Regions from separate parts of the Paenibacillus sp. MT86 genome, predicted to be linked through region 2. Evidence: predicted binding sites of a transcription regulator. Region 2 holds the regulator's gene; each other region holds the start of a gene.
The links. Region 2 encodes Rex, which represses fermentation and respiration genes when NADH is low (regulators of the CRP and FNR family bind a similar motif). Its sites were predicted from a motif close to TTGTGAAATATTTCACAA; they were not measured.
Positions count from the first base shown of each region.

Region 1: the regulator Rex is predicted to act here: its motif matches at 4,584-4,601, upstream of pflB (formate C-acetyltransferase).
Region 3: the regulator Rex is predicted to act here: its motif matches at 5,675-5,692, upstream of AC3RCL_RS29845 (TorD/DmsD family molecular chaperone).

Region 1 covers NZ_CM179499.1:4,482,559-4,493,129, reverse strand. Annotated here, with positions in the region: gene AC3RCL_RS20055 (formate/nitrite transporter family protein) at 1-235, shown strand, start outside; gene AC3RCL_RS20050 (hypothetical protein) at 618-776, opposite strand; gene AC3RCL_RS20045 (Crp/Fnr family transcriptional regulator) at 867-1,592, opposite strand; gene adhE (bifunctional acetaldehyde-CoA/alcohol dehydrogenase) at 1,868-4,480, shown strand; gene pflB (formate C-acetyltransferase) at 4,800-7,046, shown strand; gene pflA (pyruvate formate-lyase-activating protein) at 7,090-7,815, shown strand; gene AC3RCL_RS20025 (ABC transporter substrate-binding protein) at 8,039-9,397, shown strand; gene AC3RCL_RS20020 (carbohydrate ABC transporter permease) at 9,490-10,374, shown strand; gene AC3RCL_RS20015 (carbohydrate ABC transporter permease) at 10,374-10,571, shown strand, end outside.
Region 2 covers NZ_CM179499.1:4,318,722-4,329,292, reverse strand. Annotated here, with positions in the region: gene panC (pantoate--beta-alanine ligase) at 1-639, shown strand, start outside; gene panD (aspartate 1-decarboxylase) at 632-1,015, shown strand; gene AC3RCL_RS19160 (hypothetical protein) at 1,126-1,755, shown strand; gene dinG (ATP-dependent DNA helicase DinG) at 1,925-4,801, shown strand; gene AC3RCL_RS19150 (redox-sensing transcriptional repressor Rex) at 4,867-5,532, shown strand; gene AC3RCL_RS19145 (amidohydrolase) at 5,507-6,808, shown strand; gene AC3RCL_RS19140 (cell wall elongation regulator TseB-like domain-containing protein) at 6,840-7,358, shown strand; gene AC3RCL_RS19135 (hypothetical protein) at 7,616-8,149, shown strand; gene AC3RCL_RS19130 (AAA family ATPase) at 8,142-9,644, shown strand; gene AC3RCL_RS19125 (3-hydroxyacyl-CoA dehydrogenase family protein) at 9,779-10,571, shown strand, end outside.
Region 3 covers NZ_CM179499.1:6,530,124-6,540,694, forward strand. Annotated here, with positions in the region: gene AC3RCL_RS29825 (DMT family transporter) at 1-24, shown strand, start outside; gene AC3RCL_RS29830 (DMT family transporter) at 24-338, shown strand; gene AC3RCL_RS29835 (TetR/AcrR family transcriptional regulator) at 491-1,444, shown strand; gene AC3RCL_RS29840 (efflux RND transporter permease subunit) at 1,472-4,699, shown strand; gene AC3RCL_RS29845 (TorD/DmsD family molecular chaperone) at 4,787-5,464, opposite strand; gene moaA (GTP 3',8-cyclase MoaA) at 5,808-6,812, shown strand; gene mobA (molybdenum cofactor guanylyltransferase) at 6,937-7,581, opposite strand; gene AC3RCL_RS29860 (MFS transporter) at 7,770-9,005, shown strand; gene AC3RCL_RS29865 (glutamine--tRNA ligase/YqeY domain fusion protein) at 9,171-10,571, opposite strand, start outside.

The DNA of each region.
Region 1 (10,571 bases), 160 kb from region 2:
TTTAATATGGTGGTGCCTGTTTGCCTTCATTGCGACAGGGTATGAGCATAGCGTAGCGAACATGTCGCTTCTGACGCTGGCGACGATATTGCCGGGACATCCCGAGACGGTATCCATCGGCGGCTGGATAAGCAACATGGTGCCGGTCACGCTGGGGAATATCATTGGCGGCGGGTTGTTTGTAGGCATGGCTTACTGGTTTATCTCTTCGGGAAAAGGGAACAAGCAAAAGTAAGCTGTGATAGGCGGTGAAACGGAGGAATTCCATCCTCCTAGTTCATTGTCAGAAAAAGTCCAACCTGGTGAATAAACAAAGAAACCGTTCTTGGTTAATGGTCTGTCATTCGTCCATTCGCCAAGCAACGGTTTCTTTTTTTGTAAAGACACAACCATTCCAAGAAATTTGGGACAAAGGCAATGGGAGGAACGATGCGCACACGGAACGTCCCCAAACAGAAATAGTGGGCTCCCCGTCAGATGTAATGTTCTTTTGGGAAATCCGCTTTTTTTGGATATGTCATCGCTGAAGGGAGCAGGAGGGCAACAGCATAAATAAGCTGTCCTCCTCAGTCATTGAACTGAAAGGACAGCCGTGAGAATCTTGCCTTCCAAATCGTTTACCGATGTTCCACCAGGTCGATCGCACCAAGCACCATATGAGCCAGTCCGAAGCCTAGAATACCGGTTGCAGCGAATTTATACCTGCTGCAAAGCAGAGCGGCACCCGAAGCAGAAACCACGGTTCCAAGAACTGCAGGAATCAAACCTTCACGCATGCTGAGCACTCCCTTTGATTTGGATTGGAAAGACAAGGCTTATTGTAAGCAGATGCCCATATATTATGCACCGAAGGGGCTTTAGGCGGATCAAATCCGGCAGATTTCGTTCGGACACAGCTCGCAGTGGCATATTTCCTGCAGCATCGGCAGATCTTTGATAACAATCATGCCGCCGGCATATTCGATGGCGTCCTTTTTGCGAAGATCGCTCAGCATCCGGTTCACGCTTTCGCGGGTGGCCCCGATCATGTTCGAAAGATCGGTGTGGGTGATCTTTTTGTTGATGAGAATGGTGCCATCCTCTTGATGCTGCCCGTAGGTATTGCCCAGACGAATCAGCGTCGACGTTAATGCGCCGGGCTTGCCGTACATCATGAGATCACGGAATTTGGTCTGCGTGATGCGGTGGTGTATACCCATCCACTTCATGAAATCAATCGCGAAGTCGCAATGCTGGCAGATCAATAGCTCAAGGTCCTTGTGCTCGATGACCCCGACTACGCTGTCCTCAAGCACCTCTGCCGAAAAACTGTGGTTGTTGCTGAAGAATGGATCGGCTTGCCCGACCATGTCTCCTGGATGGTACATATATAGAATAAGCTCTTTGCCTTCATCCGTCGATTTGGTTAATTTAATTCTTCCTTGTTTAACGAAGTACAGCTTGTCGGCGAAGTCGCCTTCCCAGAACAAATGCGATCCTTCAGGGAGTACCCTTTCCTTCATGGTGACCAGCAGACGGTTGCGGTTTTGTTCCGAGAAGCACTGCGTGTTCCCTAAGTTTTCGATTTCCATTACATGGTCTACAGTTTTCATGGTGGTATCCCCTAACATCCTAAAATTTGATCTGTTTAATCTTTAAATACATTATAACGTGAAAACATTCACTTGTGGGGCGGAACAAGAGGGAAATCATGGCGAATTTTCAAACATTGTGATCTCTTTCACTTGAAAGAGGGAAAAGACAGGTATAAATCACACAGAAAAGATAAATTTTAATATTGTGAAATATTTCACATGATTTAAGGAGCGTCTGTGTTACGATCGAAGCGTAGACAAAAAAGAACATGAACCATGGGAGGATGAGAGATATGGCTGTGAGCAAAGGAACAACGGTTGAAGTGAAGGGACAAACGGCAGCAGAGTACATTCAAGGTCTGATCGACAAGGCGAATCGGGCAAAAGAAAAGTTTATGAAACTCGATCAGGAGCAAGTCGACGGAATTGTGCAGGCCATGGCCATGGCCGGACTTGAGAAGCACATGCAGCTGGCGAAAATGGCGGTTGAAGAAACGGGCCGCGGCGTGTATGAAGACAAAATCATCAAAAACCTGTTTGCCACGGAGTATATCCACAACAGCATCAAGTACGACAAAACGGTAGGTATCATCGAAGACAATGCCTATGACAGCTTCCAAAAAATTGCGGAGCCGATCGGGATCATCATGGGGATCACACCGGTAACCAATCCGACCTCGACCACCATATTCAAGGCGCTGATCTCCATCAAAACAAGAAACCCGATCATCTTCGGTTTCCATCCATCCGCGCAGGCATGCAGCAGGGAGGCCGCGCTCATCCTGCGGGACGCCGCCGTGAAACAAGGCGCTCCGGCCGACTGCATCCAGTGGATCGAGGCTCCTTCCATGGATAAAACCAATACGCTCATGAACCATCCTGACGTTGCCTGCATTCTGGCTACGGGCGGATCGGCGATGGTCAAAGCAGCATACAGCTGCGGCAAGCCTGCCCTCGGCGTAGGTCCCGGCAACGTGCCGTGCTTCATCGAGAAAAGCGCGGACCTCGATCAAGCGGTGAACGACTTGATTCTATCCAAGACGTTTGATAACGGCATGATCTGCGCATCCGAGCAAGCCGTCATTATAGAGGAGCCGATCTATCATACCGTGAAGAAAAAAATGATCGCCAGCGGCTGTTATTTCGTGAACAAGGAAGAGCTGGCGAAGCTGACTGCGCATGCCATGGTAGCGGATAAATGCGCCGTCAATCCTACCATCGTCGGACAGCCGGCAGCCAAGATTGCCGAGGCTTGCGGCTTTGAGGTACCGGAAAGCACCAAGATCCTGGTCGCCGAGCTGGAGGGAGTCGGTCCTGCTTATCCGTTGTCCGCCGAGAAGCTGAGCCCGGTGCTGGCCTGCTATAAAGTGAAAGATGCGGAAGAGGGCATCGCGCGCGCCGAAGAGATGGTAGCTTTTGGCGGCATGGGCCACTCGTCGGTCATCCACTCGAACAATGAAGACGTCATCCTGAAATTCTCGGATCGCATGAAGACCTGCCGCATCCTGGTCAACCAGCCTTCCTCGCAAGGCGGGATCGGGGATATCTACAACACGAACCTGCCATCGCTGACGCTCGGCTGCGGTTCGTATGGCCGGAATTCCACGTCGTCTAACGTGACGGCCGTCAATCTCATCAACGTGAAAAGGGTGAACCGCAGAACCGTGAATATGCAGTGGTTTAAAGTGCCGGACAAAATTTACTTTGAAAAAGGCTCGACGCAGTATCTCGCCAAAATGCCTGACATCACCCGCGTCGCGATCGTAACCGACCCGATGATGGTGAAGCTGGGATATGTGGAGCGGGTAGAGCATTACCTGCGTCAGCGCAGAGTGCCGGTAGCCATCGAGGTGTTCTCGGAAGTCGAGCCGGATCCTTCGACAACGACCGTGGAACGGGGGACGGAGATGCTGGAACGGTTCCAGCCGGACTGCATCATCGCCCTCGGAGGCGGATCGCCTATGGATGCCGCAAAAGCGATGTGGCTGTTCTATGAATATCCGGATACGGATTTCAACAACCTGAAGCAAAAATTCATGGATATCCGCAAACGGGTCTATAAATATCCGAAGCTGGGACGAAAGGCGAAATTCGTAGCCATTCCGACAACGTCGGGAACGGGCTCGGAAGTAACTTCGTTTGCCGTCATCACGGACAAAGTGCAGGGAAATACCAAATACCCGCTGGCAGACTATGAGCTGACGCCGGACGTGGCGATCATCGATCCGGAATTCGTATACACCTTGCCTAAAACGGCGGTGGCCGATACCGGCATGGACGTCCTGACGCATGCGATTGAAGCCTACGTATCGGTGATGGCCAGCGATTACACGGATGGGCTTGCCATCAAAGCCATACAGCTGGTGTTCCAGTATCTTGAGCAATCGGCGCTGACCGGCGACAAACTCGCCCGCGAGAAAATGCATAATGCTTCGACGCTTGCAGGCATGGCCTTTGCGAACGCGTTCCTGGGCATCAACCACAGTCTGGCGCATAAATGGGGCGGACAGTACCATACGGCGCACGGACGGACCAATGCCATACTGATGCCGCACGTCATTCGCTACAATGCCAAGAAGCCGACGAAATTCGCGGCATGGCCGAAATACACCCACTTTGTGGCCGATGAAAGATATGCCGAGATCGCACGGATTCTTGGACTGCCGGCAAGAACGACGGAGGAGGGCGTAAACAGCCTGATCGCCGCCATCCGCGAGCTGAACAGCAAGCTCGGCATCGAGGAATCGTTCCAGCAGCTTGGCATCGATCCTCAGGACTTCGAGAGAAACGTCGAGCATTTGGCGGACCGGGCTTTCGAAGATCAGTGCACGACCAGCAATCCGAAGCTGCCGCTGGTGACGGAGCTGGCAGAAGTATATCGCAACGCCTTCTATGGACGTTTCTAAACAGGAATGGGACAGAAGGATGATCCTAAATTCCATTATAAATGGTGGTAGAAGCCAGGGGAGCCCGGAATCAGAGTGATAAAAATCACGGATAACCACAACTTTGTGATTTTTATCACAGATGCTGCGGATCAACAGGACTACAATAAAGGTGTAGCAGAAAGCTGAATCTCAGATCTTTGATATAGAAGCTTGAAGGCACATGGCGGGGCAGAGATGCCATTGATCTTGAAAATAATCACATTTAAGATCTGAGATAGATCAATGTGTGTCCCCGCCAGTCCCTGCAGGCTGCAGCATAATCTAGGAGGGATTCAATATGTCGGTGATTGAAAAAGAAGTTGGCTGGAAAGGTTTTAAATCAGGTAAATGGACCAAGCGCGTTGACGTTAATGATTTTATTGCAGAGAATATTACCCCTTATTATGGCTCTGATGATTTCTTGGCGGGACCTACGGACAACACCAAGGCACTGTGGGATATCGTATCGGATTTAACCAAGAAGGAGCGGGATAACGGCGGGGTTTTGGACGTGGATGTCCATACGCCTTCCACCATCACCTCCCACCGGCCCGGCTACTTGGATAAGGATAAAGAACAGATCGTCGGCGTGCAGACCGACGAGCCGTTCAAACGCTCGATTCAGCCTTTCGGGGGCATCCGGATGATGATTGATGCGTGCAACGCATACGGCTTCGAAATGCCGCAGGCGGTTGTGGATATCTTCAACGGCATCCGCAAAACGCATAACCAGGGCGTATTCGATGCCTATACTCCGGAGATGAGAGCAGCGCGCAAAGCCGGGATTATTACGGGTCTTCCCGATGCATACGGCCGCGGCCGCATCATCGGCGACTACCGCAGAGTATCGTTATACGGCGTGGACGCGCTGATCCAGGACAAACTGAGAGAACTCGGCGAGCTTGAAGTGGACGCCATGGACGAGCCGGTGATTCGTCTGCGTGAAGAGCTGTCCGAACAAATGCGCGCCCTAAAGGAACTGAAAGAAATGGCCGGCATGCACGGCTTTGACATTTCCAAACCTGCGAATACGGCGAAGGAAGCATTCCAATGGCTGTATTTCGGTTATTTGGCCGCGATCAAGGAGCAAAACGGCGCTGCCATGTCGCTTGGCCGGGTATCTTCTTTCCTCGATATTTATATCCAGCGGGATTTGGCTGAAGGCATCCTGACGGAAGAGAAAGCCCAGGAGCTGGTGGACCATTTTGTCATGAAGCTGCGGATCGTGAAGTTCCTGCGTACGCCGGATTACAACGATCTGTTCAGCGGCGATCCGACGTGGGTGACCGAATCCATCGGCGGCATGTCGTTGAACGGTGAAACGAGAGTAACCAAGAACAGCTTCCGTTTCCTGCACACCTTGTACAATCTGGGACCTGCGCCGGAACCGAACTTGACGGTGCTGTGGTCGGAGAAGCTTCCGGAGGCCTTCAAAAAATACTGTTCGAAGGTATCGATCGAAACGAGCTCGATCCAATATGAGAATGACGATCTCATGCGTCCGATCTATGGGGACGATTACGGCATCGCCTGCTGCGTATCCGCCATGCGCATCGGGAAGCAGATGCAGTTCTTCGGAGCCAGAGCGAACCTGGCCAAAGCGCTGCTGTATGCAATCAACGGCGGGAAGGATGAGAAATCCGGCGCCCAGGTCGGACCGGAATATCCGGCGATCACCGCTGAGGTTCTGAGTTATGACGAGGTCATGAAGCGCTTCAAGCCGATGATGGAATGGCTCGCGAAGCTCTACATGAATACCCTCAACGTGATTCACTACATGCATGACAAATACAGCTACGAGCGGATTGAAATGGCACTTCACGACCGCGATATCCTGCGGACGATGGCATGCGGCATAGCGGGCTTGTCCGTAGCAGCGGATTCGCTGAGCGCGATTAAATATGCGAAGGTGAAGCCGGTACGCAATGAGCAAGGGATTGCGGTGGATTTTGAAATCGAAGGCGATTTCCCGTGCTACGGCAACAACGACGACCGCGTGGACGGCATCGCCGTTGAACTGGTCGAGGCCTTCATGAGCATGATCCGCAAGCACAAAGCCTACCGCGATGCCATGCCGACCCAATCGGTGCTCACGATTACGTCGAACGTGGTATACGGCAAGAAGACAGGAACCACGCCGGATGGACGCAAAGCAGGCGAGCCGTTTGCGCCGGGCGCAAACCCGATGCACGGACGCGATAAGAAGGGAGCCCTCGCTTCGCTGACTTCCGTGGCCAAGCTGCCTTATGAGGATAGTCTGGACGGCATCTCGAATACGTTCTCGATCGTGCCGAAAGCCCTGGGCAAAGAAAGCGACATTCGGGTAAACAATCTGGTTGCCATGCTGGACGGCTACTTTGGCAGCAAGGCCCATCATTTGAACGTGAACGTGTTTGACCGTGAGCAGCTGATCGATGCGATGGAGCATCCGGAGAATTATCCGCAGTTAACCATCCGGGTATCCGGCTATGCGGTCAACTTCGTCAAACTGACGCGCGAACAGCAGCTCGATGTCATTAACCGTACCTTCCACGGATCGATGTAAGGATGGAAGACAACCATAGCGGATACAGAAAGGATGACGCACCATGCTAAAAGGTCATGTACACTCCATAGAAACGTTCGGAACGGTGGACGGTCCGGGTATCCGCTTTGTGCTCTTCATGCAGGGCTGCCTCCTGAAGTGTCAATACTGCCACAACCCGGATACCTGGGGACTTCATGAAGGACATGAAATGACGGTGGATGACGTCCTCCGAGAGATTGAGCCTTATCTGAGCTACTACCGGTCATCGGGTGGAGGACTCACCGTTTCGGGCGGTGAGCCGACGCTGCAGTATCCTTTTGTCACGGAGCTGTTCAAGGAAGTGAAGCGCCGCTGGAATTTGCATACGACCCTGGACAGCAACGGGTATAATGAGCCGGATAAAATATCGGAATTGCTGGAGCATACCGACTTGGTCCTCCTTGATCTGAAGCATATCAACGACGAGAAGCACATCAAGCTGACAGGCAAGTCCAATGAAAGGACGCTGAAGACCGCCCGCTGGCTGTCCGACCATGGTCGGAACATGTGGATCCGGCACGTCTACGTGCCGGGCATCCATGACAGCGAGGACGATTTGGTGGCGCTCGGTCAATTCATCCGCACGCTGCGCGGCGTGGAGAAGTTCGAGATCCTGCCATACCATCAGATGGGCGTGTACAAATGGAAGGAGCTCGGTATGGCCTATCCGTTGGAGGGCGTACCTTCACCGTCCGAGGAAGAAGTCGCACGCGCCTACCGATTGATTGGCGAAATTTCCGAGAAATAGCCGTCGGTTCTGAACTCATTTTAGTTGTATAATATTAAACACAATATGTTATCATTAATAACAATAACCTTTCCTCTTAATGGAAGGGTTATTGTTTTTTGTAGAGGATATTATCCCTTGGATAGAAAAATATCGACCTATCGTAAAGTGGAATCGCTTTCTATAATGAAGATGTAAGGAAAGCGCCTATCAATATACAAACACTTCGGGAGGGTCAAAGACAATGAAGAAAAAGGGTCTGGCATTATTCATGTCGCTTTTGTTCGTCTCATCCACGCTTTTGTCTGCATGCGGCGGCGGTGACAAGGCGGCAGAAAAGCCGTCAGGCGGCTCGGAAGGAACGGTGAGCAATGAGCCGTTTGAAATCACCATTCGCCATACGCAAGTTGGCGAATCCAAGAAGTTCCGTCTCGCATTGCTGAACGATGTGGTCAGCAAAACCGAAGAAGCGGTGCCCGGGCTTAAAATCAAGCTGGACGCTGTAGACTCTGAAGTGAATCGTAAAGAGAAGCTGAGAGGCGAGATGGCTGCCGGCAAGCCGCCGGAAGTATTCGACGTATTCGGAAGCCCCGATGCAGGCGTATATTCCAAAGAAGGCTTGATGCTCGATTTGACCCCAATCTTGGATGAGCTCGGCATAAAGGACAAATTTACGACACTGGACCCGTTCACGCATGACGGCAAGATCTATGGTTTGCCGATCGGCGGTTCCATCGAAGGTATTTTCTATAACAAGGATTACTTCACCCAGAAAGGTCTGAGCGTACCGAAAACGTTGGCGGAACTTGAGCAGATCGCCGAAGCCATCAAGGCCGACGGCAAAATTCCGTTCGCGCAATCTTCCAAGGATGCATGGATTCCGCTCATGACCACGAATAACCTGTGGAGTTATTATGCAGGAGCGGAGGTGACTTACGGCTTCAAGACCGGGGAAACCAAATGGACCGATCCGAAAGTCGTGGAAGGCGTGAAGAAACATCAGGAATGGGTGGAGAAAGGGTACTTCAAAAAAGGCGAGCTCGGCTTTGAATACGCGGACATGAGAAATCAAATCATCACCGGGGAAGCCGTCATGATGATGGACGGATCGTGGGCGAACTCCGTATTTAGAGATCCGGCGCAAGCGGGCGACATGGTCGGCAAGATCGGCTATTTCAATTTGCCTCCGGTGAATGAAGGCGACCCTGTCATCGTCATGCAGGACGCTAACAACGGATATGGCTTCTCGGCGGCAGTAGCAGAGGATCCTCGCAAGCTTCAAGCGGTTAAAGAATTCATCAAAAATATGTGGACGGATGAAATGCAGCTGCGCGGGCTCAAGGAAGACGGAGTACTGCCGGCGATGAAGATGGATCTGGAAACGATGAATTCCACGTCGGATGATCCGCTGATGCAGGACATTTTCAAAGGCGTCAGCGAAATCAACAAATCCTTCCCTGCCTTCGATGCGCTTGTCCAAGCCGACGTAAACACGGCGCTGAGCATGGGAATCCAGCAGGTGATCGGCGGCGAGCTCGATGCCGAGAAGATGCTGGAGAATGTTCAAGCAGCACAGGAAGCGGCTAATGCTTCAGAGGAATAACTAAAATTCCAGACGAAAGGGCACCACCCGCTAAAGGCATATGGGGGTGCCCTTTCGCCTAAACAACATCAGACATCAATACGGAGGTTACCATGAACAGAGCGCTGAGAAATCCTCTGATTTACATCGTTTTTGTGCTGCCGGCATTCTTGCTGTTTCTGGCTTTTTTCATATATCCCATCTTCACTGCGTTTGACAACAGCTTTACGAGCTGGAACGGCATCTCCAAAGACGTGAAGTACATCGGGCTCGATAACTATGTGACCGCCCTGAATGACGATGCCTTCTGGAAGGCGGTCCGAAACAATGTCTATTTCATACTTTTTTCCTGCTTGATCCAGGTTCCGATCATCGTGGTTTTCTCCCTGCTTATCGCGAGCGTCAAACGTTTGAAGGGGCTGTATAAAACAGCGGTTTTCGCACCTTCCATCATGTCGACGGCTGTCATCGGCATTTTGTGGGGATTCATCTACAATCCGGACTTTGGCCTGATGAATGAGATGTTGGGCTTGGTTGGCATCGAGCCGATCTACTGGCTGTCGGATCGCAAATGGGCCATGATCGCCATCTTGATTACGAACGCTTGGCAATGGACCGGCTTTTACATTGTGATGGTCCTTGCCGCAATTCTGTCCATTCCCAAGGAGCTTGACGAAGCTGCGGCGATTGACGGAGCGACAGGCGTCCAAAGGGCTACCAAAATCACGCTTCCACTAATAATGCCTATTATCTCCGTTGTGATCATGCTTTCGATTGCGGGAGCCATGAAAGCCGCGGACATTATCCTGGTTATGACCAAGGGCGGGCCGGCCGGCTCCACCGACGTTATGGCAACATATATGATTCGATACGCGATTACGAGTTTCAAGCATGGCTTCGGCAATTCGATCGCCGTGTTGATTTTCCTCTTCACGATTATCGTAACGGTGCTCTACCAGGTGCTGATCGCCAGACGCAACGAAAGGATTGAATACTGATGAGGGCACTAAAGAAACTGATTCCGCACATTTTCCTGATGGCTTATTTGCTCGTCATCCTGTATCCGTTCCTGTTCGTCCTGTTCTCATCCGTTAAGGTGGATAACCAGTCCATTGCAACGAACCCGTTTGGATTGCCAAGCACGTTGGTGTTTGATAACTACGTGAACGCTTGGGTGAGCGCCAAGATCAGCACG
Region 2 (10,571 bases):
TCCGAAGGGGTGGACGTGGTATTCATTCCTGCGGTAGAGGAAATGTATCCTCAGCCGACCAAAACCAAAATTGCCGTAGCTGAAATTACGTCATTGTTGTGCGGGGCCTCCCGCCCCGGACATTTTGACGGTGTCACCACGGTTGTTAATAAATTGTTCAATATCGTAAAGCCCGACTATGCCTTCTTCGGGATGAAGGATGCGCAGCAGGTGGCCGTCATAGAACAAATGGTACGGGATTTGAATATGGATGTGACCATCGTGCCATGTCCGATCATTCGCGAATCCGACGGCCTTGCCCTAAGCTCGCGGAACGTGTATCTGAAGCCGGAAGAGCGGGAACAGGCGCTTGTGCTGTCGGGCTCGCTGCGGACGGCTCAGGAGGCAATCCGGCAGGGACAAGCGACGACGGCAGGAGAGATCCGCGCTCATCTTCGGGATTATATATCCCGTTCTCCGCTCGCTGATATCGATTACGCGGAATTGCTCACCTTCCCGGAGCTTGCGCCCGTGGAAGATTCATACCGCATTGTGGATGAAGACAGACCCGTCATCATGGCGCTGGCCGTGCGTTTTGGCCGCACCCGTCTCATTGACAATGCATTACTTCAACCAAAAGTAGGGGGATCCCATGTTTAGAACGATGATGAAATCCAAAATCCACCGCGCAACGGTGACGGAAGCCAATCTGAACTATGTGGGCAGCATTACCATTGATGAGGATCTAATGGAGGCTGCAGACCTTCTGGAGAATGAAAAAGTTCAAATCGTGAACAATAACAACGGCGCCCGTCTGGAAACGTACGTAATCAAAGGCGAGCGCGGCAGCGGCGTCATCTGCTTGAATGGGGCAGCCGCACGGCTCGTACAGCCCGGCGACAACGTCATTATCATTTCTTATGCCATGATGTCCAAAGAGGAATACGACCATCACACCCCGACGGTCGTGATCGTCGACGAATCGAATAAGCCGGTTACGACGGAGTATCGCGAAGTTCACGCCGCCATTCTCTGAAGAACCAAAATGTGTCGGGACCCTAAAGGGATGAAAAGACCGTCTTCTACAGAAAATGAGTTCAGGTCGACGCACTGATCTCATTTTTCCGCTAAGGGTGGGATGCAGCTATGTTTCAACATGTATTCGCCGAAATGAACAACATGTTAGATGAAATTGTGAAGCATTACCCTTCTGCTCAAGGTCCCCAAAAACAGGCGCTGGTACAAAACTGGAACATGCTCAAAAGCATGAGCGAGGGCATTATCGAGGAGTGGCTGCATTTTGAAGAAAAAATGGCCATCTTCCGCGAGAGTGCAGCGTCACCTCCGGTTTTTCCGCCGACCGAAGCGCCTGAATTGCAGCTGGATGCGTTCGTTCGCGGTCAAGGTTACTACAAGCTGTTGATGTTCCAGCCGGCCATACAGCAGTTTGAGGCAGCCGCTGCGGTATTTCCGGACAGCCTTCTGATCAAGTTGTACATTGCCATGTCCCATCTGTATTTGGGGCAAACCGCCCAAGCATCCGACGTACTGATCTCCATCCTGCCCCTGGCTGACAACAGAAAGCTTCGGGCGATGATCTACAATGCGCTTGGATGCATCGAGGTGTTGAATGGACAGCAAGCAAAGGCCGAGGAACATTTTGCACTGGCAATTCATAGCGATCCAACGCTTCCCGACCCCATGATCAACCTGGAGGTCTGCAAGCAGAATCGCGGTGAGCTCCAGTACGGCAGCCAATTGATCTCTTTGCTGTAGAAATCAAGCCACAACAAGAAGCGATGCCAGAGCTCACCTTGAGACTTTGGCATCGCTTTTTGCGTACGGGAGCGGTACAGAAAGCCAGGGGATTTTTTACCCGGAATGTTCAAAACCCGCAACTTCTGGTATGCTGTTAATTAGTCTGGAGGAAAGGGATTTTATCGAAATGAAATTTGCCGTATTGGATTTTGAAACCACGGGCAACCAGTCTGCAGATGAAATCATTCAGGTTGGACTGGCCATCATCGAAGAGGATCGAAGCATATCCCGCGTATACGGCACCTATGTCAATCCCGGGATTCCGATCCCTCCTTTTATTACCGGTTTGACCGGCATTTCCGACAGTGATGTAGCGGATGCTCCGTCATTGGAAGAAATGATGATGGAGCTTGTGCCCATGCTCGACGATGTCGTATTGGTTGGACATAACGTCGCTTTTGATTTTAACTTTTTGCAAAACGCGCTCGATCGCTGCGGCTATTTACCGTTCAGCGGCCGTATTCTAGATACGATGCACTTCTTAAAAATATGCTTTCCCTCGCTCCCGTCCTACCAGCTCGGGATGGTGTCCTCTCATTTCGGCCTGGAGCATGACCGTCCGCACCAGGCGGACAGCGATGCGCTTGCCACAGCCTATGCGCTGCTGAAATGTTTGGAGGAGATCGACGAGCTTCCGCTGCTCACCATTCAGCGTTTAAGCGACCTGTTTGCCGACGAGGACAGCGATTTGGCCTGGTTCTTTGACGGCATTCGTTCCGACAGGGAGCACCGAGCCGTACAAGCGGGAGACACCCATACGTACTACCGCCAGTTTGCCTTGGCGGTGGATGATTGGAACGATATAGCACCTGTCAGAGATGAGACGGAGCCCAACCCTTTGGCCGATGTAAGCTTCGAGCAATACATGAACGATGTCCGTGAACGCCTGAAGGAAACGCTGCCTCATTATGAGAGCAGGGATGCCCAGGACATGATGTTCCAGGAAGTGATGCAGGCGCTGGATGACAATAAACATCTATTGATCGAAGCGGGCACGGGAACCGGCAAATCCCTTGGATATTTGCTGCCGTCGATCTATCAAAGCGTGAAGCAGGAACAGAAGGTTATGGTGAGCACGCATACGATCAACCTTCAAGAACAGCTGCGTGACCGGGATATTCCCCTGCTCACCCAGGTTGTTCCTTTTCCTTTTAAGGCGGCCATTTTCAAGGGCAGGGGACATTATTTGTGTTTGAGAAAATTTGAACATAAAATAAATAGAAGAGATTTTCATTCCCCGAAGGAAGACGTAATCACGGCGGCCCAGATGCTGGTCTGGCTGACCCAGACGGAGAACGGGGATGATGAAGAGCTAAACCTTGGCGGACGCGGAGGGGATTTCTGGGAGACCATATCCAGCGATTCGGATTCTTGCCTCGGACGCGCCTGTCCTTGGTTCCGCAAATGCTACTATCACAGGGCCAAGCATGAAGCAGGCATCGCGGATGTCGTCATTACGAACCATTCGAAGCTGTTCACCGACGTGAAGGCGAATCATCAGCTGCTGCCAAGCTATGAGCGCCTCGTCATCGACGAAGCGCATCATCTTGAGGATGTCGCCGGCAAGCACCTTGGCTTGCAGATGAAGTATTTTTCGGTGGTCCATACCTTGACCCGTTTGTACAAAGACAGCCGAAGCGGGCAGCTCCCGGCTCTGCGCCAGCTGCTGCAAGCTTCGCCGCACGAGAAGGCAGTCGAATGGTCTTCCGTCATCGACCGTTTGTATCCGGACCTCATTACCGCAAAAGAGAACTGGGATCGGCTCAGCGATCAATTGTTCGGACTGCTTCCGGAACGCGGAGACGCTTCTCCGGGAGATGCCGGCCAATTCTCGCTCCGCCTGTCCCCGCTTAAGAAGCCGAAGGATTGGGATTCGATGGCCGAACTGGAGCATCAAATTCATCTGACGCTGGGCGATGTCGTGCGCAAGGGCGATAAGCTGATCGCCGAAATGAAGGAAGATTTGGATGACTACAGCGCGGACAGCCTGTTAACCGACCTATCGGGCCTATTTAAGGACCTGGCCTCGCATCGCGAAGACCTGCGCTCCTTCATGGCCCTGAACGATGAGGGCACGGTATACTGGATGGAGGCGAACGGCAATTTCCGCAGCAAATCGCTGCAGTTGTATGCCGTGCCCGTCGACGTGAGCGCTCATCTGAAGGAATTGTTTTTTGACAAGAAACAAAGCGTGATTCTGACATCGGCGACCTTGTCGGTGGACAAATCGTTTCAGTTCATGATCGAAAACCTGGGTCTTCAGGAAGCGGCTGAAGCGGGGAACCTGAACACGGTTCAGCTCCCGTCCCCGTTTAATTACAGGGAACAGGCCCTTCTTGTCGTGCCGCGCGATTTTCCGAGCGTGAAGGGATCGGTCGGGGATGCACTCTTTGTGAATACGCTCGTGAAGTCTTTGGCCGATACGGCCGTCGCTACGCATGGCCGCATGCTCGTCCTGTTCACTTCGTACCGGATGCTGCGCCAGGTGCACGAGCCGCTGAAAGAAGCGCTGGCATCAAGCGACATCACGGTATTGGGACAAGGTATGGACGGAACCAGCCGTACCAAGTTAATCCGAAGATTTCAGGACAGCAGCGCTTCCGTGCTGCTGGGCACCAGCTCCTTCTGGGAAGGGGTAGACATCCCGGGTGAGGCGCTGACTTGTCTTGCCATCGTCCGGCTGCCGTTCCAGCCGCCGAATCACCCCTTGGTCGAGGCCAAGAGCGAACTGCTGCAGCAGCAGAAGAAGAATCCCTTCATGAAGCTTTCGGTTCCGCAAGCGGTCATTCGTTTCAAACAGGGGTTTGGGCGTCTGGTGCGAACAGCACAAGATAAAGGGATCGTGATCGTGTACGATACGCGGGTCATTGAATCCTATTACGGGAAGTATTTCTTATATTCCTTGCCGGGGCCGAAGATGGAGCATATGCCGACAGAGGGGATCGTTCCCCGAATTTCGGAATGGCTGCAGGAAGAGGCAAGCGCGGGAAACCAAGCGGAATAAAGTGAAACCAAGCACGATCAACAAAAAAAGATGTAGTTATTAACCTATTATTAGGGGGAGCATGCATGAAATCGGAAAAAATTTCGGAAGCCGTGGTCCGCAGATTACCTGTATACTTGCGCTATTTGAATGAGCTTCAGAAGAGGGAGGTTTCCACGGTTTCCTCCCAGGAGCTGGGACAGAAGCTGGACCTCAATCCTGCTCAAATTCGTAAGGACCTGGCGTATTTCGGTGATTTTGGACGGAAAGGGATCGGATATGATGTTTCTTATCTGATCGAGAAGATTCGCCAGATTCTGAAGCTGGACCAGAAGATCAATGTCGCATTGGTCGGGGCCGGTAATCTTGGACATGCATTATCGAATTACAATGCATTCCTGAAGGATAATATGAAGATTGTGGCGATTTTCGATTCGTATTCTCCCAAAGTTGGTATGAAAATTAACAATTTGGTCGTACAGCCGATGGAAGAGCTGGAGAAGACGGTTCATGAGCACGGCATTCGAATCGGGATTATTACCGTTCCGGATTTCGAAGCGCAGAACGTAGCGAATCAGCTTATCGCCTCAGGGATCGAGGCGATTCTGAACTTTGCGCCAACCATCCTGAAAGCCCCAGCCCATATCCGGATTCATACGGCTGATTTTACAACGGATTTGCAAAGTTTGGCCTATTATTTGGATAACGGCAAGGAGGATGCAGCACATGACAACAACGAAGTGGATGGTTAAGAACGGAACGTTTGCAGTACTGGAGGAAGGCCAATCCGTGCTTCGCGGATACCTGGTGGTTGAGAACGACCGGATCACGTACCTGGGCGAGGAGGAGCCCGTCGTGGAAGAGGGGACAGAAATTATCGACGGAACCCATCTGTTCTTCCTGCCCGGATTGGTGAACACGCATGGACATGCCGCCATGTCGCTTCTTCGCGGCTATGGGGACGATCTGGCACTGCAGGTATGGCTTCAGGAAAAAATGTGGCCGATGGAAGCCAAATTCACGTCAGACGACGTATATTGGGGCACATCGCTCTCCGTGCTGGAGATGATCAAGGGCGGAACCACGACGTTTGTGGATATGTATGACCATATGGATCAGGTCGCGAAGGTTGTCCAGGACTCGGGAATGCGCGGCGTCCTGACGCGCGGCGTAATCGGTTTATGCCCGCCCGAGGTACAGCAGCAGAAGCTGGATGAGGCGGTGGCATTCGCGAAGGATTGGCATGGCAAGGCTGACGGCAGAATTACGACGATGATCTCGCCGCACGCGCCTTATACCTGCCCGCCGGATTTCATCGAAAAATTCGTTCAAGCATCCCATGACTTGAACCTGCCTTTGCATACCCATATGTCCGAAACGGAAACTGAAGTGGCTCAGAACGTTAAGGATTACGGGCTTCGCCCCGTTGCCCATTTGGAGAAGCTGGGCATGTTCTCCCGTCCTACGCTCCTTGCGCATGCCGTTCATCTGACCGATGAGGAAATCGAAGTCTTGGCCAAGCATCAAGTAGCCGTATCGCATAATCCCGGAAGCAATTTGAAGCTTGCCAGCGGAGTCGCCCGCGTACCTGCGCTGCTGAAAGCCGGCGTAACGGTGTCGCTCGGTACCGACGGACCTGCTAGCAACAATAACCTGGATATGTTCGAAGAGATGCGGCTGGCTGCCCTGATCCATAAAGGAGTAAGCGGGGATCCGACGGCCATTCCGGCCTCCGAAGCGCTCCGAATGGGCACGGTATACGGAGCCAAGTCCGCTTTCCTTGAGGATATCGGTATGCTCGCGGTTGGGATGAAGGCCGATATGATCGCATTGAATACGGATCAGGCGCATTTCCTTCCACGGACCGACTATATTTCTCACGCGATCTACTCTGCCAGCGCGAAGGATGTAGAGCATGTATGGGTTGACGGCAAGCAGGTGGTGAAGAATGGCGCGAGCCTTACTCTCGACGAGGAACGCATCCGCCGGGAAGCGCAGCGTGCATTTGAGCGTCTTACAACCCTCTAGGGAATAATCAAGGGGAGCGAGGAAGACGGATTTGAAGAAAAAAACGAAGTGGATATTGCTGAGCGTGTCCGGCGTCCTGCTATTATTGCTTGGCCTACAGCTCTATTATTCCTATGTTATGAAAGATACGTGGAATGAAGAAAGAATGGCGATCCTTGCAGCGAAACAGCATGGCCAATTGGTCTCGTCCGACAAGACCTATAAATCGGTATGGGGCGAGGACAATAACTATTGGGTGGTCAGCGGGAAAGATAAAGACAATCAAGACCGCATGGTCTGGGTGAAGTTTACGGACGATAACGTTCCTGTTGAAGGGACAGATGCCGTTCAGTCGGTGTTATTGAATACGGGCATGTCAGAGGCCGTGATGCGGGACCAGATCCGTAACGAAATGCCGGGTGCGGTCATCAAGCGATTGCTGCCGGGAATGTATGAAGGCGAGTATGCCTGGCAGCTGCAATATGAAAACAACGGTCAGCGCGGCTACAGATTCTATCGTTTTCAAGACGGAAACGCCATCGGAAATGATATTATTCTTCCTAATCAATAAGAAAACAAATGAAAGGCGTCCCCTCATAGGGATGCCTCTTTGGCACATAAACATGTAAGCGCATACAGAAATAAATTGGTAAAACTGTTCTAAATATTTTCACAGACAAGCATGAAAAAGTATATAAGATATGATATACTCATACTTGTACGAATTGAGCAGATCAATTACATGCCTCACCATATATCGTTGTTATATGTATTATTGTGCTGCAATTGCTATACAAAATTTCATATCGAAATTGAAGGAGGAACTTCATGAAACTGCGCATTGTACCTATCATGCTGACTGTCGTGATCTCAGCATCGGTCCTCTTTGGCGGTTGGTTTCTGTATCGGCAGATGGCTTTGCAGAATCCGCTCGCAACTGTTGTGTCACAATACGATGGCGTGAAAAGTTCTCATATAGATATTAAACAGGATACCGTGACTTTGAATCTTGATTTGGCTCCGAATGCGAATTTACAAGGTTTGGTTCAGCATATTAAGCAGGAAGGCAAGTCCGTGATCGGGAAGCGGGAATTGAGAATCCAGGTGGAGGACCATTCCTCGGAAGCATTGGATCAATGGTGGGAGCAAGCGATGCTGTCGGTTGCCGAAGCGATGGACAATAAGCAGTATACCGATATTCAATCATCGCTCGAGCAGCTGGCTGCCCAGTCGCCGAATTTGAAAGCAAAAGCAACGATCGATGACACCAATGTCTATGTCAGCTTGTCGGACGGCAAGTCTGGTAAATTTATAATCTTGCCGCGTCAACCTGGCAAAATGGAGGTGTGGAATCATGCCTAAATTAGCTAAAGAAATCATGTTAGGCTTCATTCCGGTTTTGTTGGTATTCCTTGTGTTTGTCGGCGTGAACATCGTGCCTCTCTTAATAGCGGCAGGACTCGTAGGCGGCTTGCTGTTTATAGCCAAGATGAAGGGCGGCATCGCGGTTGGTGCGGGAAATGAGCGAAAGCGGAAGAAGAGCGGCCCGGCCAAGCTGACGTTCGAGGAAATCGGCGGGCAGGATAACGCTAAGCAGGAGCTGCGGGAAGCATTGGATTTTCTGATTCGTCACGAGGATATCAAGAAATTCGGCATACGTCCATTGAAGGGGATTCTTCTCACAGGGCCTCCGGGAACAGGGAAGACCTTGATGGCCAAGGCCGCTGCCCATTATACCGATTCTATATTTGTCGCTGCTTCCGGCAGTGAATTCGTGGAGATGTATGTCGGCGTCGGTGCAGGGCGTATCCGGGATTTGTTCAAGGATGCCCGCAACCGCGCGGCCAAAGAAAACAAGCAAAATGCCATCATCTTCATCGATGAGATCGACGTCATCGGCGGTAAACGCGAAGGCGGCCAACAGCGAGAGTACGATCAAACGCTGAATCAGCTGCTGACCGAAATGGACGGCATCTATTCGCAGGACACGCCTCGCATTCTGGTGATCGCCGCAACGAACCGTAAAGAAATGCTGGACAGCGCGCTGCTGCGTCCAGGACGATTCGATCGCCATATTCAAGTGGATCTGCCTGATAAGAAGGGCCGGACGCATATCTTGAACCTGCATGCGGGCAATAAGCCGCTGCATCAAGATGTCGACCTGGAGAAAATAGCAGAGGAAGCCTACGGCTTCTCGGGTGCACAGCTGGAGAGCGTCATGAACGAAGCCGCCATCTATACGATGCGCGAGAACGAACAATTTATCCATCAGCGTCATCTGTCCATGGCGATTGACAAGGTCATGATGGGCGAGCGTTCCGACCGTGAATCGAATTTGGAGGAGAAAAAGCGTGTTGCCATCCACGAATTGGGACATGCTATCATGGCAGAGCTGGTGCGCCCAGGCAGCGTGAAGCAAGTCGCGCTCAGCCCGCGCGGCAAGGCGCTTGGTTATGTTCGCCATAATCCGCAGCAGGAACAGTATTTGTACACAAAAACCTTCCTGGAAGAGCAGATTATGATCGCTCTTGGCGGCGCGGCCGCCGAAGAGATCTATTACGGGGGCCGAAGCACGGGCTCCAGCAATGACTTCGAGCAGTCGCTGAACATCGTGGAGACGATGATGAAGTCGGGTCTGACGTCGCTGGGTATCGTTAACATGAACATGGTTACTACCGAAGAGCTGATGAAAGAGAACAATGTGATATTGGAAGAGCTGATGAATCGCACCAAAACTCTTTTGGAGCAGAAACGGCCGATATTCGACAATTCTCTTGACATCCTGTTGAAGGAAGAAATTCTCTCGGGAGAACAATTTCGTTGTCAATTTCGTGAAAACGCGCTTTTACCAGCATAAATTGTTATGCTGGTTATTTTTTTTTACTTTTTTGTCGTGCTAAGATATTATTATACTTTGTGCTCTAAAATGTATTTTTCGACAAATGGGGTACAATTAAAGTATAGAGATAAGGAAAGGGTGGAGTAGAAACCATGTACTTCAAAAAAATCGGCGTTGTAGGCGGCGGGACCATGGGGCAGGGCATTGCGGAGATGCTGGCAGCCAAGGGCCTTGACGTACTGCTCGTAGAGAAAACTCCAGAGAAACTGGACTATTCATACCGAATGATCGAGACCAGTCTAGATAAACAACTGGAGAAATGGGGAATTACCCAGGCAGAGAAGAAACTGATCCTGAACCGGATTCAAAAAGTAACTCATTTTGCGGAGCTTAGCACCTGCGATATGGTAATTGAGACGATCATAGAGGACTTGGATGCAAAGAAAGAAGTATTTACACAGCTGGATCAGGTTTGTCCAAGCCACGTAATATTAGCAAGTAATACATCCACGCTTAGTTTGACGGAGCTCGCCAGCTCCACCAAATATCCTGAGCGTGTTATTGGCATGCACTTCATACATCCCGTTTCCAAGGTCGACCTCGTTGAAATCATTCGCGGCTTGAAGACTTCAGATCATACGTTTAACGAAACCAAACGCTTTGTTGAGGAAGTTTCGGATAAAAAGGGCATCATGGTCTATGAATCTCCAGGTTTCGTCACCACCCGCATGATCACGCTCATGATCAACGAAGCGATGCATCTCCTGCAAGAAGGCGTAGCCTCCGCGGAAGATATCGACGACGCCATGAGAATCGGATATAACTTCCAGCACGGACCGCTGGAAATGGCCGACCGTTTCGGCCTGGATTCCATTCTCGCCGCGCTGGAGCGCATGTTCCGCGAGTACGGCGAACTGAAATACCGTCCATCGATTGTCTTGAAGA
Region 3 (10,571 bases), 2.2 Mb from region 2:
GCCGAACCGGAGGTGAGTAAATAATGGCTTGGATTGCGCTTATATTCGCCGGATTATTCGAAATCGGCGGCGTCATCGGCATCAAAGGCGTGTCGGATCGCAAAGGCTGGCGTTATGTACTGATTTTGGCCTTATCATTCGCCGCCAGCTTCTCCCTCCTCTCCTACGCCATGACCGAGCTGCCCATGGGGACCGCTTATGCGATCTGGACGGGTATCGGAACGGCCGGCGGGGCCCTGACCGGCATGTTTCTGTTCGGGGAGCCCAAGGAATGGCGGAGAGTGCTGTTTATCGCCATGATCCTGTGCTCGGCCGTGGGCCTGAAATTGATCAGCTAATATTTTTTCAAGAAAAATCGCAAGTTTTCAGAACCTAACGAAAAGGACGACCGTAGTAAAGTTGAAACGGTCGTTCTTTTTCATATATAATATTTCTTGACCTTATGGTCAATCTAAGAACCGATAAGTTCTCAAGCGAGGTGAGCTATTGATTGGCTGATAAAACGGCAGAAAAACGACAGCAAATTCTCATCACTGCGATGCAGCTGTTTTCCGCGAAGGGCTCTTCGGTTACCTCCATGCAGGAAATCGCCGAAGTATGCGGGATGTCGAAAGGCAGCCTCTATCTTCATTTCAAGTCCAAAGAGGAATTGGAAAAGAGCATTTACGAGCATATCGCAGGCCGGATCAAAGACGAGATTCTCCGGGTCGACCACGATCCGCTGCTAGCGCCTAAGGAACAGCTGCGTAAACAGACGGAAGTGCTTCTGATCCATTTTCTAGAGATCCGGGAATTTCTCCTGAAGCAAATCCATGATCAGATGCCGGGAAAACCGCCTTTTGACAAGGAAAATATGCGGCAGGAGATGCTTGCTGCTTTGCAGTGGTTTAACAATAAGCTGAAAACCATTTATGGACCGGACGTTGAGCCGTATACGATGGAGATTGGCATGTTCTTGGCCAGCATGCTGGGTTCGTATATCCGCTTTCTGTTCATGCCGGGATTTCATTTGAATGTGGGAATCACGGCAGATCACCAGATCCAGCTGCTCGATGATATCGTAGCCAGCATTCTTCGCAGACGTCCGGAGCCGCTGATCCCGATGGAGGCGGTTGGCCAATTGGGCCAATTATGCAAGACCGACGTTCCCAAACAGCGCCATCCGCTGATCGTCATTAAGGCAATGAAAAGCGAGCTGAAGAAGGTTCAGGCCGAGCCGGAAGAGCGGGAAGATGCGATGGAATCCCTCAATATTATGGAGAAAGAGCTGCTTGGCCTCCAGCCCAGCCGGGCCGTTCTGAAAGGAATGCTTGCTAACTTGGAGGGGATCGAGGAAATCGAAGCATTGTATACCGAGCTCAAAGGCACCATTTCGACTGTGCTTGAAAGCTATCTTACGCCCGGCGGCATGATGCAGGGGAATTCGTTCAAATTAGAGACATAGAGTTTGGAGAGGAGAGAGAATCGCCTAATGAAAGGAATTATCAATTTCTCGCTGCGCAACAAGTTTGCGATCTGGCTGCTGACCATCATCGTCAGCTTCGGTGGATTGTACGGCGGACTGACGATGAAGCAAGAAACCATTCCGGATATTAACGTTCCGTTCTTGAGTGTCACCGCCATTTATCCTGGTGCATCTCCCGAAGGCGTTGTGGAGGATGTAACCAAACCGCTCGAGACGAGACTCCGCAATATCGACGGCGTCAAAACCGTAACCTCCACTTCCATGGAGAACGCAGCGAATGTCATGGTTGAGTTTGATTATGGTAGTGATCTGGACAACGCTACGGCGGCTGTTCGCGAAGCCATCAACGAGGTAAAGCTGCCTGACGACGCCCAGAAACCTACCATATCCAAATTCAGCATGAGCTCCATGCCGGTTGTCTCGTTAAGCATTGCTAACAAGGACAATATGGAATTGGATGAATTGACCCGCATCACGGAGAATGACATCGTTCCCGAGCTGGAGGATTTGGACGGGGTTGCTTCCATCCAGGTAGCCGGCCAATTCGTGAATGAGGTACAGCTTAAGTTTAACCAGGACAAAATGAGCGAGCTTGGCCTGACCGAGGATACCGTCAAAGGTATCGTGCAAGGTTCGGCGCTGTACGCTCCGCTCGGCATGTTCGAAATGGAAAAGTCCCAAAAAGCCGTTGCCGTTGATGGCGGCATCATCGGCATCGACGATCTGAAGAATATCGCCATTCCGGTCATTCCGGGTGGCGGCGGGGCGGATGCGTCTGCCGGCGCCGGTGCTCCGAATGCCGGTGCAGGCCAGCAGCAACAGCCGCCTGGCGATGCTGCAGGGGCCGGTCAGCAAGCCGTGCCTGGCGCTGGCGCTGAAGCCGCTGCTGGTGCTGGCGCTGGTGGACAAAATAGTGCTCCTGGTATGCCAACCGGCATTCCAACCGTCAAACTGAGCGAGATTGCCAAAATTGAAGTGATCGGCTCCTCGGAATCCATCTCCCGCACCAACGGGAAGGAATCGATCGGTATCCAAATCGTAAAAGCAAACGATGCCAACACGGTTGACGTCGTGAACCAGGTCAAAGACAAGGCCGAAGAATTGAGAGGCCTGTATCCTGGCATGGATCTGACGATCATGCTGGACCAAGGCAAGCCGATTGAGGACTCTGTCCATACGATGCTTTCCAAGGCATTATTCGGTGCGTTGTTCGCCGTTCTGATCATTATGGTCTTCCTGCGCAACATCCGTTCGACGATTATTTCGATCATTTCGATCCCGCTGTCCTTGCTGATTGCGGTTCTGTGCCTGAAGCAAATGGATATCACCTTGAACATGATGTCGCTCGGTGCCATGACCGTTGCCATCGGCCGGGTTGTCGATGACTCCATCGTGGTTATCGAGAATATTTACCGGCGCATGTCCCTCTCGACCGAGAAATTGAAGGGCCGAGAGCTCATCAGCGCCGCTACGCGCGAAATGTTTGTGCCGATCATGTCCTCCACCATCGTGACCATCGCGGTATTCCTGCCGCTTACATTGGTCAGCGGCATGGTAGGAGAGCTGTTCATGCCGTTTGCATTGACGATGGTCTTTGCCCTGCTTGCTTCCCTGGTCGTGGCGATTACGCTCGTACCTGCCATGGCGCACAGCCTGTTCCGCAAAGGCTTGAAGAACACACATGATCATGAAGAGAAGCCGGGTGCCATGGCCCGCGGCTATCGCTCCATCTTGAAATGGACCTTGAATCACAAAGCGATTACCTTCCTGGCAGCCATCGTGTTGCTCGTTGGAAGCTTGTTCTTGACCAAGTACCTGGGCGTAAGCTTTATTCCGGAACAGGAAGACAAATACGCGATGGTCACCTATTCACCTGAGCCTGGCGTAATGCTGGAGGATGTTGAGGATCGAGCCTTAAAAGCCGAGAAGCTGATCCTGGATCAACCAGGCGTGCAATCGATGCAATACTCCATCGGCGGAAGCAATCCGCTGGGCATGGGCTCCGCCAATTCAGGATTGTTCTACGTTATGTATGATCCGGACACGAAAAACTTCGAAGACGTCAAAAAGACGCTCATCGAAGATCTTGCCAAGGAAGTGCCGGACGGCACTTGGTCCAATATGGACATGGCAGCCGGCGGCTTTGGCGGCAGCCAGCTGACGGTGAACGTCTTCGGCGACTCGCTGGAGCAGATCAAGCCGGTGGCCGATCAAATCGCAGAGCTTGCGAACAAGGATACCGCGACGTTTGAAAATGCGGAAACCAGCTTGTCCGAAGCGTTTGAGCAGTACACGCTGGTAGCCGATCAAGAGAAGCTCAGCTCACTGGGCCTGACGGCCGGACAGCTGGCCATGAAGCTGGCCCCGGTACGGGAACGTCCGGTCTTGACCGAAGTCAAGATCGAAGACAAAACCTACAATGTTTATATTGAAGCGGACAGCAAAACCTATAAGAGCATTAAGGAAATCGAGAACGAAACCGTGACCTCTCCGCTTGGCATCGAAGTACCGATCAAGGATGTGGCCAAGGTGGAAAAAGGAACCACTCCGGATTCCATTACGCGCATCGACGGTAAAATGGTTGTGAGTGTCACAGCCGACATCCTGTCCAGCGATGTAGGCTCGGCTTCGACCAACCTGGAGACCGAAGTGAACAAGCTTGAGCTTCCGGACGGCGTGTCCGTCCAATTCGGAGGCGTCACCGAGCAAATTAACGAAACCTTCGGACAGCTCGGGCTTGCGATGCTGGCGGCCATCGCTATCGTATACTTTGTACTCGTGGTTACGTTTGGCGGGGGACTCGCTCCATTCGCCATCCTGTTCTCGCTGCCGTTCATTGTCATCGGCGCTATCATAGGCCTGCTCGTCACGGGCGAAACACTGAACGTGTCTGCACTGATGGGCGTGCTCATGCTGATCGGTATCGTTGTGACGAACGCGATCGTGTTGATCGACCGCGTGATCCATATGGAACGCGAAGGAATGAGCACGCGCGAAGCCCTGCTCGAAGCCGGCGCTACCCGCCTTCGTCCGATTCTGATGACGGCACTGGCAACCATCGGCGCGCTCCTTCCTCTCGTATTCGGCTGGGAGAGCAGCGCAGGCATCATCTCGAAAGGACTCGGCATCACGGTTATCGGCGGCCTGATCAGTTCGACGCTGCTGACGCTCGTGGTTGTACCTATCGTGTACGAATTCCTGATGAAGTTCAGCAAGAAGAGAATCGAAGATTAATTAGATTAAAATACCAAACGCCCCGGCCTCCTGCATTAGGAGACCGGGGCGTTGTTCTGTCTGGTGACGATGATTATGATGCTGGCGCTAATGCACCAGCATGACTTCCTTGGAATGCTTCCAGGTCTTCAGCATGTTCAGATCCTGTGCGAGGAATTCCTCCAGCAGGCTGAATAACGACTGGTATAGCGGACTTTGCGTGGACCCCTTCAGGTCCTTGCATAGGGATGGCACCCATGACATCAGATGCTCCTCCAAAAATTTCTCTTGTACCTCCATTAATTGCAACATGCTATCTTCACAATACGTATTGTTCAGCATACGGTCATGAAGCAGTGTCATAAATTCCAGTTCAATGGCTATATGATCGTCCGCTTCGCCATGCAGTTTATTAAAGGCAACACCGGCGGATGCATAACACTCAGCCAAATCCTGAGCGCATCCATCCTTCGTATAATGGGATTCCACCGCCTGGCGAGGTTTGGACAGCTGAAGCAGACGACGGTATTCCGCCCCCTCATATTCGCAAATCCGAACCAATTCCTCAGGCGAGCGTCCGCATAAATATTTCATCAGGTCCGTACCGGCCTTCGAACACTCCGCCGCCTTGCTAATTCCGCTCCCGCGGCTCCATTCCGCAATCATAGACAAGCTGGGCCAATTGCCCAAAAAATCAATCAGCAGCTCGTAGACCGTCCCCCGGTTTTCAAGCCACCTGTGACAGACGTCAGGCACCTCCAAAGTTTGAACAGGTGATATCGCCATATCGAACCTCCTATTGGTAACCTTTCTTGTTGGATGTGATATCCTTGACAGTATATCTTAGATGAACGTCTAATGAAAGCAGTTTGAAATGATTTCCGAAAATTTCGGAAAAACCAGGAAACTTTCGGAAATCTAGAATGTCACTACTCGCTTTCAAGGGGAGAAAGCTTTGGTCCACAGGTTCAATATACAGGATTTAGAAAGCGTTTTCTGTGATACTTCTCACAAATCCTTGAACTTATGCGTGCGGCTTGTCCGGCTGACATGACCCTTACAATGCATTGACTCCTGTTCGGGGAATGGCTACAATGTGACCATGCACGCTAGTAAAAGGGGGATTTCCATGATCGAACCGCTTAAAGATTCCTTCGGTCGTGTCCATGATTATATTCGAATCTCGGTGACGGATCGGTGCAATCTTCGTTGTGTATATTGTATGCCGGAAGAAGGGATGGAATTCCAACCTCACGATCAGATAATGAGCTATGAAGAGATCGCCGCGATCATGCGCGTTCTGGCCCCCATGGGCGTCTCCAAAGTACGCCTTACCGGCGGCGAGCCGCTTGTGCGCAAGGATCTGGAAACCTTGGTCCATCAGATTGCTTCCATTGAAGGAATTCAAGATATATCCCTCACCACCAACGGGATCATGCTCCCTTCCAAGGCCCGCCTGCTGAAGGAAGCGGGACTCACCCGCATCAACATCAGCTTGGATTCGCTCCAGGAAGAGCGTTACGCTCGCATCACGCGCGGCGGCCGGGTGCATAAAGTGCTGGAAGGCATTGAAGCCGCCTATGAAGCCGGCCTGAATCCGATCAAGCTGAACATGGTGTTAATGAAGGGCTTCAATGAGGACGAGATTCGCGACTTTATCGCCCTGACGCTTGATCGTCCCCTTCATGTCCGCTTTATTGAATACATGCCGATCGGCCAAGCATCCGATACCTGGCGGGATTCGTACCTGCCGCTGAGCCGGGTAGCCGAAGTGTGCCAAGAGGCCGGCTGGGCCATTCAAGAAGAGCAGGGCCCTTCCGGCAACGGTCCTTCACGCAATATGAAGGTGGTTGGAGCAACGGGAACGTTCGGTTTGATCCATCCGGTCAGCGATCATTTCTGCGATTCCTGCAACCGGCTCAGGCTGACGGCCGACGGCCATATCAAGGCTTGCCTATATTGGTCGGACGAATTTAACGTGCGCCGCGTCATCGATGACCCTTCGGCCGTGGCGAACCTGTTCCGCAAAGCGCTCGGCGCCAAGCCGCTGAACCATGAAATGGCGCTCGCGCTGGAGAAAAAGGCCCAAAGCCATACTCCTACGGCCCGGCGCATGTCGCAGATCGGCGGATGAGCTTCTGCTCAGCGCATGAGAGCAGAATCAGCATAACCAAAGCAAACCGCCTTTATATACTAGAAAGCCCCGCCAAGTATTCAGATGGCGGGGCTATTTTTATAGGATGCGTGCAGGGGACCGATCATTCTTCCGTATTCAGCAGACCGCCTGCGGCCTCGTAATCCCCGGGCGTGTTCATGTTAAATAAGATTCGGCGCGGATCAAGGCCGGTAACCTCCGCTAATTCCTCCTCATTCGAAAAGACGGCATTCAGCTCCTGCACCCACTCCACCATGCGGAGCTGCCCCCGGATCAGCCTGCGCTCAAGGCTTTCCGCGGTCTCTCTGCGATACGCTGCCAGCAGCGGGTGCATCCTTCCTTCCACGACCGGGATTACGGCCTCAGCCGTGTCCTGCTTGTTCGCCAGATCCAGCAGCCCCTGGAGAAACCGCTCGTGGATATAAGGCATATCGCAAGCTGCGACCAGGTTCCATGTGCTCCGGGAAGACTTCAGGGCGGCGTGAAGGCCCGCCATCGGACCTTGTCCGACATAAAGGTCGGGGACGCATTCCAAGCCGAGGAATTGATAAGGTTCCGGGTCATTGGCAGACAGGATCACCCTTCCGCTGACTTTGTCCAGCGCGTGGACCGTCCGTTCAATCAAACTCATCCCCTCCATGGGCAGCAGCGCCTTGTTTCTCCCCATTCTCCGGGAGGCTCCTCCAGCAAGGGCGATGCCCGTCACTTGACCCGATGGCAGACGTACATCTTGGGAGTGAACGCTCATATGCTCCACCAGCCTTTCTTCATGTTATAAAAAATCGGATTCAGTTTATAGGTTAATATCCAGAATAATGGAAAATCATTTAAAAGATGGTTTGTATCCCTTTTCAATGCGTGATACATTGAAAGGAAAGCGGCTTTTTTCTTATACCGCGATTATGGATTGTATTCGGTTTGAAAGGAATGACCTACTTGCGGAATATGGACAATGCTCAACCTTCGCTGACATCGCTCAAGCTGTTCAACTTCTTCATTTACGGAACCATGGTCATCTTCACCGGTTTCTTCCAGTTGTATTTGCAAGATATCGGCATGAGCAAAATCGAAATCGGCAGCCTGATGGCGATTGCGCCATTTGTGTCCATCTTCGCCAATCCGTTCTGGGGATTCTGGAGTGACCGGGCGGCCAACATCAAACGCGTGCTGCTGATCATGATGACCGGTACGCTGCTGCTGGTTCAGCTTGTTTTTCAGGCGAATACCTATGCAATGATATACATGACGATGATTTTCTTTTATTTTTTCCAGACGCCGATGTTCTCGCAAACGAATTCGCTCATTCTGACCTATATTGATGGAACCCAGCAAAAGTTCGGCTCGTTCCGGCTGTGGGGCTCGCTCGGATGGGCGCTGACGGCCATCGCTGCCGGGCCTGTCATCGACCGGCTCGGCTCGGGACGCATCGCCATCGTGTTCTCGATCATGCTGCTGGTGGCGGCCGTGTTCATGTTTACGCTGCCCTCCATTCAGAAAACGGCTGCATCGGCATCGGTCAGCCTCAGGGGACTCAGCAGGCTGTTCCTGAACTCCTATTTCGTCTGGTTCATCCTGTTAGGCATCATGGTATCCATCCCGAACACGGCGAACAATACCTTTATGTCCCTATACATTCTGGAGCTGGGCGGGTCCAAGCAGACGGTCGGCCTCGCCATCTTCTTCTCATCGATATTCGAAGTGCTGGTCTTCATTCTGTTTGACCGCTTCCTGAAGCGGAAAATCAACGTCCTGGTCGGCTGCCTGACGATTGTCAGCCTGCTCTTCGCGCTCCGCTGGCTGCTTATGGCCGAAGCCAACAGCCCGCTGGAGGTCGCCTTCATCCAGCTGCTGCACTGCGTTACCTTCGGCGGCTACTTCTATGTCGGCGTTCAGCTGACGATGCTGTTTGTTCCGACGCCGTACCGCGCCTCCGGCCAAGCGATCTATACCTTAAGCTGGAGCGGCATATCCGGTGTCATCGGCGGCCTTGCCGGCGGCTGGATGTTCCAGAACTTCGGGGCGCAGGCCATGTACCGGACCGGTACGATGCTCGCCATCGTGGGCGCCATCGGCTTTGGCTGGATGTGGTACAACCTCCGCAGGCACGGATACCAGCCGCTGCACCCGGACGATCCCGAAGAGGACGAGATCGAGGAGTACGCTGCGAGTTAGCGCGCAGTTATCTCCCGTACGATTTCACTTCCAAGATGATATCACCGTAAATATAACAAGACTCGAATGAATCCTGGAACGGAATCTTCGAGTCTTGTTTACGTTTAGGGGCCAGGTCGACCTGATCAGCGCCTACCCGTGCCCTTTTTTTATTCTCTGGCTTGTTTAGTTCTTCGGAAGCTGGAACGAGCTCTTCAGGGAAACCACGCGGTTAAATACCGGACGTCCTGGCTGCGAATACTTCGAGTCGACGTTGAAATATCCGTGGCGGAAGAACTGGAACTTGTCCTGCGGCGCAACATCCTTCATATTCGGCTCCACGAAGCCTTGCACGATTTGCAGCGAATTTGGATTGATGTCGTCCAAGAAGGACTTCTCGGCAGCTGCCTCCTCCGCTTCGCCTGCAACCTCGTGCACCAATTCCGCTTCTTCGTCTTCGTCCTTGAACAGCGGCTCGAACAGACGGAATTCGGCAGGCACGGCCTGCGTGGCCTCCACCCAGTGAATCGTCCCCTTCACCTTGCGTCCGGTAAAGCCGCTGCCGCTCTTCGTCTCCGGATCGTATGTGCAGTGAATCTCGACGACCTTGCCGTTCTCGTCTTTGATCACGTCATTGCACTTGATGAAATACGCATGCTTCAACCGGACCTCATTGCCCGGGAACAAGCGGAAATATTTGCTCGGCGGATCTTCCATGAAATCCTCTTGCTCAATGTAAATCTCGCGCGAGAACGGAATCTGGCGGATCCCCATCTCCGGATTCTCCGTGTTGTTCTCGGCATCCAGCCATTCGACCTGACCTTCAGGGTAGTTCGTAATAACCACCTTCAGCGGGTCCAGCACGGCCATCGTGCGGGGCGCCTTCAGCTTCAGGTCTTCACGGATAAAGTGCTCCATCACTTGGCGGTCCACCGTGCCGTAAGCCTTCGAAATTCCCGTCTCGAACACGAAATTGCGAATGGCTTCCGGCGTATAGCCCAGACGGCGAAGTCCGGAGATCGTCGGCATGCGCGGGTCGTCCCAGCCGTCTACGATGTTCTCGTCCACGAGCTGTTTCAGCTTGCGTTTGCTGGTGACCGTCTGCGCCACGTTCAGACGCCCGAATTCGTACTGACGCGGCGTGCTGTCCATCTCGCATTCCGCCACGACCCAATCATAGAACGGGCGCTGATCTTCAAACTCCAGGGAGCACAGGGAATGCGTAACCCCTTCGATGGCATCCTCCAACGGATGGGCAAAAGCATACATCGGATAGATGCACCACTTATCCCCTGTATTGTGATGGTGCGCGTGGGAGATCCGGTAGATGACCGGATCCCGCAGATTGATATTCGGGGAAGCCATATCGATCTTGGCGCGCAGCACGCGTTCGCCGTTGGCGAATTCCCCTTTGCGCATCCGCTCGAACAGATCCAGGTTCTCTTCCACGCTGCGGTCCCGGTATGGACTGTTCTGTCCAGGCTCGGTCAAGGTTCCGCGCGTTTCGCGGATTTGGTCAGCGGACTGGTCGTCCACGTAAGCCTTCCCTTTCTTAATCAACAGCACCGCGCGATTGTACATCTCTTC